Regions from separate parts of the Paenibacillus sp. FSL R10-2199 genome, predicted to be linked through region 1. Evidence: predicted binding sites of a transcription regulator. Region 1 holds the regulator's gene; the other holds the start of a gene.
The links. The regulator CtsR, encoded in region 1, represses protease genes until heat stress. The targets are predictions, from matches to a motif close to ATGGTCAATAAAGGTCAAACA.
Positions count from the first base shown of each region.

Region 1 (7,243 bases):
GCGGCCGTTCAGAAAGAAACAGCTCGGAAGGGTTCTCCACCTCGGTAAGGCCAACCTCACCCATCTCGAAAATACCGATTTCATTGGTTGAGCCAAAGCGGTTCTTCACCGCACGCAGCAACCGGTACGTATGATGACGTTCCCCTTCGAAATAGAGCACACAGTCCACCATATGCTCCAGCATCCGTGGACCGGCAATTGCGCCTTCTTTCGTTACATGTCCTACAAGTACCGTTGCGATTCCACGGATTTTGGCAATCCGCATAAATCTTGTCGTACATTCCCGCACCTGTGTTACACTGCCTGGCGCACTGGTCACTTCAGGCATAAATACGGTCTGGATCGAGTCGATGACCAGAAACTGCGGCTTAATCTGCTCGATTGCTTCTTCAATGCTCTCCATGTTCGTCTCACACAGAACATACAGTTCCGCCGACAACGCCCCGAGGCGGTCAGCCCGAAGCTTGGTCTGGCGTACCGATTCTTCCCCGGAGATATACAGAACACGGAGCCCCTGGGTTGTAAGGGCGTGAGATGTCTGCAGCAGCAGTGTGGACTTCCCGATTCCGGGGTCGCCACCGACCAGTACCAGCGAGCCGGGTACGATACCGCCGCCAAGCACACGGTTAAGCTCTCCGATGCCTGTCAGGATACGCGGCTCTTTGTCACTTTCTATATTTATGATCGATTGCGCCTTTTCTTTACTCTGAAAAATAGGTGCATTCATGCCTTGGGTTTTGACTACGCTTTCCGTTTCTTCCACCATTGAGTTCCATTCCTGGCAGCCCGGGCATTTCCCGAACCATTTCGGTGATTCGTAACCACATTCGGTGCAGAAAAATTTTGTTTTTGGTTTGGCCATGTGCGCTCCTTACGGTCCGAACTTGCTAAAATTGCGGATAATTTTCTCTTAATCAAAGTTTACCATTTCTGCACACTGAACGAAAGGTCACTTAAGATCTACTTTTCGTTTGCGTCCTCCTTAACCTGCCTGATTCAGGGCAGAATTATTAATCATTCCGGACATATAAAAGCTCCCGCCCCTCTATACGGAGGAGCGGGAGCTTTGTTTCATATTGCTGGAAAATTATTCAGTTTCGACTTCCTTCTCTTCCTTCTCCAGGGAGAGCTCGGCCGGCACTTCCACTTTGGTTACCACAAGCTCACCGTTCACCTCATCAATGTTGAGGGAGTCACCTTTCTTGATGTTGCCCTTAAGCAGCTCTTCGGAAAGGCGGTCTTCGATGTGCTTCTGAATCGCCCGGCGGAGCGGGCGGGCACCGAAGGCCGGGTCATAGCCCTCTTTGGCCAGGAACGCCTTGGCGCCGTCGGTAAGCAGGAAGTCTACATCATATTCACGCAGACGCTTGCGCAGCTCCTCGGACATCAGGGTAACGATCTCGGCGATATGCTTCTCATCCAGAGAGTGGAAGACAATAATCTCGTCGATCCGGTTCAGGAACTCAGGGCGGAAGCTCTTCTTCAGCTCTTCCATTACCTTGCCCTTCATATTGCCGTAATCGGCACCGGCATCCTGTACCGCGGTGAAGCCCAGAGTCGAATTCTTACGGATTGCTTGTGCGCCTACGTTAGAGGTCAGGATAATTAAGGTATTGCGGAAATCGACTACACGGCCTTTGGAGTCGGTCAGACGGCCGTCTTCCAGTACCTGCAGCAGAATATTGAATACTTCAGGGTGAGCCTTCTCAATCTCATCCAGCAGGACCACGGAATACGGTTTGCGGCGTACCTTCTCAGTCAGCTGTCCGCCTTCTTCATATCCTACATAGCCTGGAGGCGCCCCGACCAGACGGGATGTAGAATGCTTCTCCATGTACTCCGACATATCGATACGGATTACCGCATTCTCGTCACCGAACATGGCTTCGGCAAGTGCCCGTGCCAGCTCGGTTTTACCGACCCCGGTTGGACCGAGGAAGATGAAGGAGCCCATTGGACGTTTCGGATCCTTCAGACCCGCACGCGCCCGGCGGAGTGCCCGGCTGACAGCCTTAACGGCTTCATCCTGCCCGATTACACGTTCATGCAGCAAAGACTCCATATTCAGCAAACGGTCTGTCTCTTCTTCCTTCAGCTTGCTGACCGGAATTCCGGTCCAGCTGGCAACCACCTGTGCGATATCCTCAGGTGTAACCTGGGAGTCCGTACGGCCCTGCTTCTCTTTCCACTGGTTCTTCGTTGTGTCCAGCTCTTCACGGATCTTCTGCTCGGTATCGCGCAGCGCTGCAGCCTTCTCGAATTCCTGGCTTTGTACAGCGGAATCCTTCTCCTTGCGGATATCATCCAGACGCATTTCGAGTTCCTTCAGATTCGGCGGGATCGTGTAAGAGTTAAGTCTTACCTTGGAGCCTGCTTCATCAATCAGGTCAATCGCCTTGTCCGGCAGGAACCGGTCAGGGATATAGCGGTCAGACAGCTTCACAGCTTCCACAATAGCTTCATCCGTAATCTTCACCCGGTGATGGGCTTCATAACGGTCCCGAAGACCGAACAGGATCTGTACAGCTTCTGCAGGAGAAGGCTGATCCACCGTAATCGGCTGGAAGCGGCGTTCAAGTGCTGCGTCTTTCTCAATGTATTTACGGTATTCGTCAAGCGTTGTGGCACCGATGCACTGCAGTTCACCACGGGCCAGAGCGGGCTTCAGGATATTGGAGGCATCAATTGCACCTTCCGCACCACCGGCTCCGATCAGCGTATGCAGCTCATCGATGAAGAGCACGATATTGCCTGCCTGGCGAATCTCATCCATGATTTTTTTGAGGCGGTCCTCGAACTCACCGCGGTATTTCGTACCGGCAACTACAGAACCCATATCCAGGGTCATTACGCGTTTGTCGCGCAAGGTTTCCGGAATTTCATTGTTGATGATCTTTTGGGCCAGGCCTTCAGCAATTGCTGTCTTACCCACCCCTGGCTCACCGATCAGTACCGGATTATTCTTGGTACGGCGGCTGAGCACCTGAATGACACGTTCAATTTCCTTGCTACGGCCGATAACAGGGTCGAGGTTGCCGTCCTTGGCATAGGCAGTCAAGTCACGGGCCAGACCATCCAGCGTTGGTGTGCTGACATTAACCGGAGCACCGCTATGGCTTGAAGTGGCTTCACTGCTGCCCAGAAGCTGCAGCACCTGCTGGCGGGCTTTATTCAGGCTGATACCGAGATTATTCAGCACGCGGGCAGCTACGCCCTCTCCTTCACGGATGAGTCCGAGCAGGATATGCTCTGTGCCCACGTACGTATGTCCAAGCTTGCGGGCTTCATCCATAGACAGCTCGATAACTTTTTTGGCACGAGGAGTATAAGCGATGTTGGTCGGTTGTTCCTGACCTCTGCCAATCAGCGTTTCCACTTCATCCTGAATCTTCTCAAGACCCAGACCGAGTCCGATCAGTGCCTTGGCGGCAATGCCGTCACCTTCACGAATCAGTCCGAGCAAAATATGTTCTGTCCCAATGTTGTTGTGTCCCAAACGTACGGCTTCTTCCTGCGCCAGCGCCAGCACCTTTTGTGCGCGTTCCGTAAATCTTCCAAACATCATATCTCCTGCACCTCCACGGATAATATATATCTATAATTAATGTTGTGATCCCAGTGTTTCCCGTAGCAGCTTCGCCCGGTACATATCGCGTTCGGTGGACGAAAGCTCGTCGCCGAACAGCTTTTGCAGAAAACCCGGCTGAGTCTTGACATTCAGCTCATTAAGCACTGAAATCGAAGGCCCTTCCAGTATCCCCAAATCTACACCAAGCCTTAGATCGGAGAGCCGCTGTGCTGACTCTTTAAGCTCCATCACAGCCGCGTAGGCTAGAATCCCATATGAACGTTTGATGCGGTCGGTAATCCGCAGGGCGGAATCCACAAGCAAGCGCTCACGTGCGTTCCGCTCATGCTCTATAATCTGGGTGACTACGCTGTGGAGATTCTCAATAATCTCATTCTCGGTCTGACCGAGCGTAATCTGGTTGGAAATCTGAAAGATATTCCCTACTGCTTCGCTGCCTTCACCATAAATTCCTCTAACGGTAAGACCGACCTGATTAACAGCGGATAGAATCCGGTTAATCTGATGGGTCATAACCAATGCCGGCAGATGAACCATTACCGAGGCTCTGAGCCCGGTTCCCACATTGGTGGGACAACTGGTCAGGTATCCTCTGCGGTCATCAAAAGCGTAATTGACAGCAGCCTCAAAGATATCATCGATGGCTGTTGCCCTTACCCAGGCCTCTCTCACCTGCAGACCCGGAAACAGGCATTGAATGCGGAGATGATCCTCCTCGTTGATCATAATGCTGACTGACTCGTCCTCATTAAGAATGACTGCTCCGCCTTTGGAATCATCAGCCAGATTAGGACTGATCAGATGCTTCTCCACCAGTACTTTTTTATCCAGCTCATCGAGCTCATCCAGCCTCAGCAGCTGAAAGTTGCCGAAATCCGCAGAGGCTTCTCCCTGAAATACAGGAGCAAGCTGCTCCAGCACCTCTTCCGACTGCTGCGCAGACGCCAATAGCGGGAAAGGAAGGTGCTCCAGATTACGGGCGATACGCATGCGGCTGCTGATAACAATCTCGGAATGACTCCCGCCGCAGCGCATCCAGTCACTAAGTGCTTGTTCGGTAAACCGGAGACTTGACATGTGGAATCCCCTCCTATATATCAAAGACTTTACTCTTGTGGCATTTCTTTTTCAAGTTTGCGGATTCTGTCCCTCAGCTCGGCTGCAGTTTCAAACTCCTCCTGCATAATGCTCTGCTGTAATTCCTGCTTCAGCTCATCAATTTGGCGTTTACACATGATCTGTGCACCCGCCCGCTTGGGAAGCTTACCCACATGGGCTGTACTTCCGTGTACCCGTCTGAAGAGCGGGTCCAGCGTGCTGTCAAAATATTTGTAGCAGGAGCTGCAGCCGAACCGTCCAAGCTTGCTGAACTGTGAATAGGTCATACCGCAGTTCTCACAATGCAGCCCCTGCACAGTCTGTGCGGCCTCTGACTTGCCCTTGCCTGCGCTCTCCAGATCAAGCAGTCCGGAAAGCAAGCTGTGTATGGAGAATCCTCCGGCAGTACCGGGGATGAGCTCCCCCTTTTCCCGCGCACAGCTTTCACAAATATGAAATTCTGTCTTCTCTCCGTTCACGATCTTCGTGAAATGGAGTGTAGCCGGTTTGACCCCGCATTCCTGGCATAGCATGAGCGGTGTCCCTCCCTCACATTTTGACAATTATTTGCCTAACAAAGAGATTAGCATGGCCTTCATTAGCTTGGCACGAATCTCATCCCGGTACGGCAGATTAACCGTCAGGCATTCCCGGGAAACAGCGGACCGCATAAGACACGCTTCACGCTTGGAGAGAAAACGGGCCTCCTCCAGCTGATAAATCAGTCCTTCGGCGGAATTCTGGTCAATATCATTCCCTATTGTGGAGTTCAGATGTGCATACAGTGCCACATTCTGAGGCAGCTCGAAGCGCTGAATCCGGATATACCCTCCACCGCCGCGTTTGCTCTCCACTACATATCCCTTTTCCAAAGTAAAGCGTGTACTGATGACGTAATTGATCTGCGACGGCACACAGGAGAACTGGTCCGCCAGATCATTGCGCTGAATTTCCACCGTACCTTCGGGACTTTCATGCAAAATATTCTTCAGATATTGTTCAATAATATCGGAGATATTACGCATCACTCATCCTCCAGTGTGTAAGCCTTGGTTAAGCTTGTGCTGTATCAACGTCCGCCGTCCATACATAGCTCTAAAGAATTTAACCCGGGGACTGAAGTGCGAATCGGCTGCAATAGCCTTCGTACTGAGCCAGACCTCCAACTGTTACAATCCTAAGAACACTGCTGTCGAGCTCGCGTTGACTTTGACTTTCTTTGACTTTTTTCATATTATAACATATTCTCACTGAATTCCAAGGGGTTGCTCTTATTTTTTACTTTTTAGCCGCATTGTATTCCGAATAGCTTCACGGATCCCATTGCAAGGGGATATGTATTTTAGGCTCTCCTGCTTCTAATGTAAGCGGAAGAGCCTTCAGGTTTGTCAGAAAAAATCAAATAAAGCCGTTTGCGCCTGCGGGATCAGTTTCTCCAGCCAATCTACAGCTTCATGTGTACCGGATAACTGTCCATACCGGGCCATTTCAACTGGACGTCTGTATCCCATCAACAGTGCGGTAAGTGTACCAATACTGCATATAAGATCAGCGCTTGTTCTGTCCCCCTGGATCTGAGTAAATGATACCTCCCCATGTTCAGCTACTGTCCACCGCCACAGGCCGTTATTCCAGGGGGCATGCTCATCTTCAATATAAAGCAGCCGCTCCCGGATACCGCTCAGCGCATGGAAAGACAAATTCTCTATAAAGGCTTGGGCGTTGACAATGCGTGCCATGAAGTACGGATAATTCTCCTGGGCAATCCGCGGGTCGGGAAGCAAATACGGCAGAATGTCATCAGAGGGAACCAGCTTCAATGAAGCTCCGGTGATCATAGAGTCATGGTTAGCCAGAAATGTCCACAGCCCTTGCCGGGCCTTCTCATTCAGATAGACAAATTCATCGATGACCAGTTCTTTGTTCACTATTTTATACAGCACATACCCTTCCGGTTCACCCTGCTGCGAATAAAATACACACTGATGTGTATCTTCATCGAGTACTTTTTCCTTCCACCATTCCTCCGTACGCTGCAGTGTGCCGTTGTACCGGGCTGCAAATGAGACATACAGCTGTTGCAATACTTTAATATCAGCCGCCCCGCGCTTCACAGAGCCCTGTATTTCAGCCTTCCGCGGAAATTTATCCACAGGTATGTTGTATTTCTTATATTCACAATAGATCTCCCAGCCGAATTTCCGGTAAAAGGGGATTAAAAACGGGTGCAGAAAAGACAGTGTTTGCCCTGCTTCGTTCATGGTTTGCAGCGCATGGGTCAACAGCTTGGCCACATATCCCTGCCTGCGGTTCTCCGGCCACGTCGCTACGCCCGCAATTCCGCCCATAGATACGGGCTTGCCCTGTATGTATGCCTGAAGTGGAAGAAGTACCAGCTTGGCACTTAAACTTGGTCCTTCGAATACTCCCCATATTTGTTCCGGCTTGAACTTCTCTCTGGCGCGTTCCCTGTCTTCTCCTATCACCTTGTACTGAAAAGCATATTCTGACAAGCCTAAGCCTTCTTCAAAATCATCTGCGTGCAATTGCCTTATT
Region 1 is NZ_JBBOBO010000001.1:1,672,594-1,679,836, reverse strand. Features, by position in the region: gene radA (DNA repair protein RadA) at 1-862, opposite strand, end outside; gene clpC (ATP-dependent protease ATP-binding subunit ClpC) at 1,088-3,565, opposite strand; gene NYE33_RS07305 (protein arginine kinase) at 3,602-4,666, opposite strand; gene NYE33_RS07300 (UvrB/UvrC motif-containing protein) at 4,696-5,220, opposite strand; gene NYE33_RS07295 (CtsR family transcriptional regulator) at 5,251-5,712, opposite strand; gene NYE33_RS07290 (GNAT family N-acetyltransferase) at 6,076-7,243, opposite strand, start outside.

Region 2 (7,243 bases), 890 kb from region 1:
GCCATTTCGGCCAGGGTCGATCCGCCTGTGACGGCAATCGTATCGTCACTGCGCAGTACACTGAGCAGTGCCTTCGAACCTGCACGCCCCAGTTCACGTTTGGTGAACAGCGAGGTCTCGCAGTCGCCAGGTACAACAACTACTTTACTGAGACCGTACGTAGTACGAATTTTCTCTTCCAGATCATCCAGGCCGAAGAGGCTCTTGGCGATCGGCTCCAGCAGGTCAAGCAGTCTGCGACCGGCTTCGCTAATGCGCATGCCGACGCTCTCGATCTCAATGAGCCCTTGCGATTTCAGAAGATCCGTCTCGGCGCGCAGCACCCGCTCGGTCATATCAAGCGAGGCGGCAAGCGTTCTGCGCCCAATAATATCGGACAGCATGATCTGATGTAGAATCGTATACCGTCTCTTAAGGGTTTCCATGAGATCAGGCAGAAGCTGCTTTTGGATTTCCAATAAATTACGCATGCTTTCACTCCTGCAACTTCGTCTTTCTCTTTTCCCTTGTTCGTGGTCTCAAAATGTCCCGGGTTAACTTTTTAAGTCCCACCCATATTCTACCCAAAACTGACGCCGAGTGCAAGTGTTCCGAGACTATAATTCTCAGACCCGTTTCATCTTATACATCTGCCGGTCTGTGAGAGGTAACCACGCCCTTAAGCACATGACTGAAAACCTCCATCACCTGACTGTCAAGTGGGAAGCTATCATCTGCCTGGGAGCCGGAAAACTATTTTTTTGCACGACGGGTTTTACACGTTGCTTTTATGCAATAAGTGTATTATAATAATTTCTGTTGCGCCCGTGGTCCAATGGATATGACGTAGGCCTCCGAAGCCTGAGATCCAAGTTCGATTCTTGGCGGGCGCGCCATTATTTTCACTTTTGTACATAATTTAGCAATGCTTATATTATATTTAACCAAAGAGCCGCTTGATGGCTCTTTTTTTTGAATCTAAGTTTGACTTTCTTTGACTTTTTGTTTGAATTTGTTTATCATGTGGTTAATACGGTAACAGTAAAAAATGAACACATTCGAAGCACCAATTTCAAGGAGGTTTTCCACGTGAGTTATATTCCTATGGTAGTAGAACAGAGCAACCGCGGTGAGCGCGCTTATGACATCTATTCCCGCCTGCTGAAGGACCGCATCATTTTCCTTGGAACGGAGGTTAATGACGTGGTAGCCAATTCCATCATCGCACAAATGCTCTTCCTGGCTGCCGAGGATCCGGATAAGGATATTCACCTGTATGTAAACAGCCCTGGCGGTTCCATTACAGCGGGTATGGCTATATTTGATACAATGCAGTACATTAAACCGGATGTATCCACCATCTGTGTAGGGATGGCCGCTTCCATGGGTGCCTTCCTGCTGAACGCCGGCGCCAAGGGCAAACGCTTCGCCTTGCCGAACAGCGAAATTATGATTCACCAGCCGCTCGGCGGTGCCCAGGGTCAGGCTTCGGATATCGAAATCCGCGCCCGCCGCATCATCAAGCTGCGCGAGAAGCTGAACCGTATCCTGTCCGAACGTACGGGCCAGCCGATCGAGAAGATCGAGAAGGATACCGACCGCGACTACTTCATGAGTGCTGCCGATGCAGCTGAATATGGCATTGTCGATAAAGTCATTGAGAAGACCTTGCCGACTGGCGTTTAATTTCTATACTTCACCAACACATAAAGAGGCTGCCACGGACCTACAGGTCTGCGGCAGCCTCTTTATTTGGCATATATACTGATGTTTCACCTCAAGGTTCCATATCCCAGGGCATCCAGCTTGCCGGCAATCACCCGGTAGCCCCTGCCGTTCGGATGGATATGATCCAGGAACAGCAGCCCCCGCTCATTTCCGGCAAATTCATGATAAATGGAAGCAAACCCCACAACATAACTGCTGTAGCCGGCAGCATAGCGGTTGAACTGCCGCACCCAATCTGTAGCCGCATCCACCTGAGGATACGGATTATAGAGACCTACAATCCGGATAATGTAAGGACTTCGCGTACCCGCCTTCAGCTGTGCCAGAGTATTCATAATATCACTGAAATTCCGTTTGCATTCCCGGAGCGCTTTTTGCAGATATCCATTCAGCTCACCTGGCCTCCCCGCTGCGGCTTTGGCGGCCTTAATCAGATCATTGCCGCCAATAGAGACGGTGATGATCTCCGCATCCTTAACCGCAGAACGAAAGCCGCCATCTGTCTTGAGACGCTGCTCCAGCCCTGCTGTTGTCAGACCGTTCACTCCAAGATTCGCTGAAGCCACCGGAGTCTGCAGCCGCCCTTCCGCCATCCGGCGGTAGACGGGGACAAATCCGTTCCCGGGCAGAGCCCCGAATCCGGTCGTTAATGAATCTCCAATGGCCGTATATTGATAGACCATATCCTTCCCTCCCCGCTATAAGCTGCTTGCTTTCTTTAGCTTATGACTGCCTCGGGGATGTGGTAACGGCAGGGCAGCCTTAATAGGCCCGCAAAAGAAATCCTGCCCTTATGTCTCCGGAGGAAACGCATGGGCAGGATATATGAAACTACTATATTATTTCAGTGCAGCGAACGGACTGCTTCCGTCCGGCAGCAGCTCTTTGAAGCTGAAGATTACCTCCGGGAAGCCTGTAGCGTATGCAGTATACTCATATTGCTGGAAGAAGAGCACGGCTTTGCCCTCTTTCAGATAGAAGTATTTCTCTGTATTCAGGCCTGTGAATCCTCCCAGATAACCTCCGTTTGCTTTGATTTCAGTAGATACCTTGGCATTCAGCTGTTTCTTGTAGTTAGGATTAGCCTTGAACAAATCCCCCAGCAGCAGGCGTTTACCGTCTTTAAGTGAGAAGGTAAAGGCATTGCGGATAGTCGATCCATGTGCACCGCCGGTATATCCGTATTGATTCGTGATCAGACTGAGCACGCCGTCCTGATTATAAGTGACCACATAACCGCCTTCGAATTCATACGGACGGTCGTCCTCGGATTTAAGGGAGATTTGATCTTCGGCGTAAGCCGCGTATTTCTGAATCGTCTGTTTGATTGTATCATTGATTGCCTTCTCAGCCTCGCTACTTGCAAGACCGCTGACCTGTGGATAATCCAGCTTGATTGGTGCATCTTTATGGTCCTTAACATAGCTCTCAGTCTTTATAGTTACCGCATTTTGCGTTCTCTTCATCACATTGAGCCGTCCCGTTGCGGCACTCCAGTCACCCTTGTAGCCTAAGTAATCGCTGAGCAGGTCAAACGAAACATAGAAGCGGTTATCCATATTCTTCACTTCATATTCGCCGATAAAATAATTGTTCACTTTAATCGTAGTATAGTATTCAGTAACCGTCAGTTTAGTTTGTGTAGTACCTGTACCGATGGTATACGTCTTCTCTGCTTTATCATAAGATAGCGGCATCCCCAGCGCATCGCGCATAAACGTTACCGGAATCCATACCTTTCCGTCCTGGAAAAGCCCCTTCTGCGCTGCAATCTTGCCGTTTACCTTCAGTACTACCGGGGAGGATGCAGCCTTCACCTGAGCAGCTGCTGGAGCTGCCTGAGTTATACCTGCCGGTATTGCGGCTCCACCGAGCAGCATTCCCGCTGCAATCATTCCTGCGCCCCATTTACGGGCGTATTTCTTCGAAGTATCATTCATTTTCATTGTTGTTCTTCCCCTTCCGCTGGTGCGATGTATTATGACGTGATGTGTTCCCTCAGCTTCACTCTTCCTATTATAGGGATAAGAAGGTCGGCGGATGTTACAATGCGCTTTACAGTTTCTTAAGGATTGAAGAGTCTTTCTAACAACCTTATTACATTTATTTAAACAATTTGAGAGATTTCAACGAAAATTTCTCCTAAAAAAGGCGCCGCCCTGCCATAAACAGCAGAGCAAGCGCCTCTTCGCGGTCACTTTATTTCAATTCATAGGTTACGCTCAGCTGAGTGGTTACTTTAACTTCTCCGGGTTCAACAGAGCTTCCGGCAGCTGAATCATTCGCTGCTTTGGACATGGCGGCCTGTTCAACGAAGACAACCGGGTTATTCCCGTCGTCGTTCTGAATGACCGTTACCACCTGCCCGAGTCCGCGTTTCGCCGCTTTAGCAATCGCTGCCGCTTTTACATCTGCATTCTGCATTGCTTTTTCGATAACCTGTGCTTCAAAGGCTGATGGATCTTCGATCGCAAAGCTTGCATTGCCGATATTGTTCGCTCCTGCCGTCGATGCTGCATCCAGCAATTGTCCGACCTTAGTCAGATCACGGTAGGAAATCTTCAGCGTATGCTGGGCATTATAGCCTTTAACCTGCTGGCCTTCCTTTTCGCTATAGATGTAATTAGGCTGTACATAGAACTGCGTGCTCTGAATATCCTTGTCCGCAATTCCCCAGGTTGTTTTGAATAATGCAGTCAGCTTCGCAATCTTTGCCGCGGTACCCTTCTGCGCCTCTTGTGCAGTATCAGCCGTGGTAGTTACCCCGATGGAGAGATAGACGATATCCGGTTTGATCGCAAGTTCGCCTTTACCGACTACGTTCACAATATTCTTCTGCACCTCATCGGCAGCGTAAGCCTTTTCAGGACCTTTTAGCACCCCGCTCAGCCCCATTCCTCCTATAATCAAGCTTCCTGCCAGCAGCACTGCTCCGATTGATTTGCCAAATTTCATCATGCTTGCCATCCCCTTTCGTTTCTTTAAGTTGTTGGTACCCTCTAGACGGACCAGCATGGCAAAAGTTGCATATCCTATGTACGTTATTTAATAATTTATTCCGTCTCTATCCAGAAACGCCGGATGACATTTCCGTCCTCCTCAATATATTCGCTATCCTCTACTCCGCCATTCTTGCGGATCGTCCGTTCCGATGCTGTATTGACGGCGTCGCAGACCACGAGTGCCTTCTCTATACCCAGTTCAGCAGCTTTCACGAGGGCCTGCTTCAGAAGTTCACTGGCATACCCCTGTTTGCGCTCCGAAGGGACCACGCCATAGCCGATATGCCCGCCTGTACGGAGTAACGCTTCCGTCAACCGGTGTCTGATGTTCACGGCAGCCACCACCCGCTGATCCGTTGTCACCAGCCAGAAGGTTGAACTGCTCACCCATCCGTCTTTGATATTCACACCGCCGGCATGCTCACGCAGAGACTGAAGCATCCCGGCAAAGTCAGCAGGATCGATCTCGACTACCCAGGGAACGAATGATTCTCCGCTGGCCTTCCACTCTTCATAAAATGCCAGATAGGGCTCTCTGAGAGCTTCTGTAGGCTCCACTAATGTTACCTCACTGCCTTGGATCTGCATCTGTGTATCTCCCCTTATACATAAATAATATGAAAAAAAGCCCCTAAGGGCTTTCGGTAAGACGTGTACCATTTATTGATTCTCGAGTTCTTCCTTACTTACAAGACTTGTCAAAGCGGTTACAGCTTGTTCCGCATCTGCGCCATCTGCGCTGATATAAATCTCCGTACCGGAACTGATCGCAAGGCTCATAATGCCCATGATACTTTTGGCGTTAACTTTTTTATCGTCTTTTTCCACGAAAATCTCCGACGAAAACTTATTAGCTTCTTGCACAAACAATGCTGCCGGCCGAGCATGGAGCCCCGTCTTCAACCGAACAACTACCGGGTGCTTTGTCATGAAACGCTTACCCCCTATTTGAGATCTGCCCAAAAATTTCACATTAATTTTATAATATTATATCATTATAACCTCTACCGCACTAGAAAAAAAATAATCAACTGCCCCGCACCTTGTCAGCCAGCTCATCAATTTTGCGCAAACGGTGGTTTACGCCTGATTTACTGACGGTGCCGCCCAGCATATCGCCAACTTCCTTCAGGTTGATATCCGGGTGTGCAAGTCTGATTTCCGCAACCTCGCGCAGCTTATCCGGCAAGCTTTCCAGTCCCACCTCACGCTGCAGCAGCTTGATATTCTCAATCTGGCGTACCGCGGCGCTGATCGTTTTGTTAAGATTGGCCGTTTCGCAGTTGACGATCCGGTTAACGGAATTACGCATATCGCGCATGATCCGTACATCCTCGAATTTGAACAGTGCCTGATGGGCTCCGATCAAACTTAAGAATTCAATAATCTTCTCGCCTTCCTTGATGTATAGGATGAAGCCTTTCTTGCGTTCTATGCAGCGGGCATTCAGGTGAAATTCACCAGCCAGCTCCACGAGCGCCTTGCAGTGCTCCTCATACATCGAAGCGATTTCCAGGTGATACGAGGAACCCTCCGGATTATTCACCGAGCCGCCAGCCATGAAGGCCCCGCGCAGGTAAGCACGCTTGCAGCAGTTCTTGCCGACGATTTCATCATCGATCCCATCGGTGAAGATGAAGCCTTCCGAGACAATCCGCAGATCCTTCAGGATCTCCTGAACCCGGTTTGGGATTCTTACGATATAGACGTTATTCTTCTTCAAACGCATTTTTTTACGCACGAGCAGCTCGATATGGACCTGGTAATATTTCTTAAGTAAAGAATATACCCGCCTTGCAATCGCGGCGTTCTCCGTCGAAATGTCGAGAACAACCTTTTTGCTCGAAAGCTGCACCGAACCATTCATCCGGATCAGCGCTGACATTTCCGCTTTCTCACAGCAGGGCTGGCTCTCGACCATCGTCAGCTCTTTTTTGGTAAGGGCCGCAAAAGACAAGGGGCTCACCTCTTTCATGTTAACTCTTTCTGTCAATCCAATCCTGAACCAGCTGGAAAATATGGTGGCTAAGCTTATCTGTATCATGCCGCAAATAGGTTTTAAATAATACCAGTTTGTCGGCAATCACCTTATATCCGTTGCCGTCAACGACATCGCGGTCAAGCTGCACCGGACGTGCGCCTTTCTCGGCATATTTGATCTGTACCTGCTCCGGGATCTCTCCGTCGTTCACAATTACATAATCGAACAGATGCAGTCCGATATGGTCGTATACCGCCTGAAGATGATCACTGACCGTATAATTATCCGTTTCACCGGGCTGGGTCATTACATTGCATACAAATATTTTGATCGCATCCGAGGCCACGACAGCTTCAGCCAGCTTCGGCACCAGCAGATTCGGCAGAATGCTTGTATACAGACTGCCCGGACCGAGCAGAATGGCATCCGCATTCCGGATCGCCTCCAGCGCCTCCGGCAGAGGCTCCACATCGGCAGGCTCCAGGAACACACGTTTGATTATACCGCCGGCCTCCGGTATTTTGGATTCGCCGGTAATCAGGGTACCATCCGA
Region 2 is NZ_JBBOBO010000001.1:784,807-792,049, forward strand. Features, by position in the region: gene NYE33_RS03285 (sugar-binding transcriptional regulator) at 1-470, opposite strand, end outside; tRNA gene NYE33_RS03290 (tRNA-Arg) at 801-875, shown strand; gene clpP (ATP-dependent Clp endopeptidase proteolytic subunit ClpP) at 1,069-1,665, shown strand; gene NYE33_RS03300 (GDSL-type esterase/lipase family protein) at 1,752-2,390, opposite strand; gene NYE33_RS03305 (PdaC/SigV domain-containing protein) at 2,547-3,653, opposite strand; gene NYE33_RS03310 (SIMPL domain-containing protein) at 3,907-4,665, opposite strand; gene NYE33_RS03315 (GNAT family N-acetyltransferase) at 4,761-5,297, opposite strand; gene NYE33_RS03320 (HPr family phosphocarrier protein) at 5,370-5,639, opposite strand; gene whiA (DNA-binding protein WhiA) at 5,737-6,666, opposite strand; gene NYE33_RS03330 (gluconeogenesis factor YvcK family protein) at 6,686-7,243, opposite strand, start outside.
Region 2: clpP (ATP-dependent Clp endopeptidase proteolytic subunit ClpP) is a predicted target of CtsR. The motif match lies at 961-981, and genes of this name have one in related genera.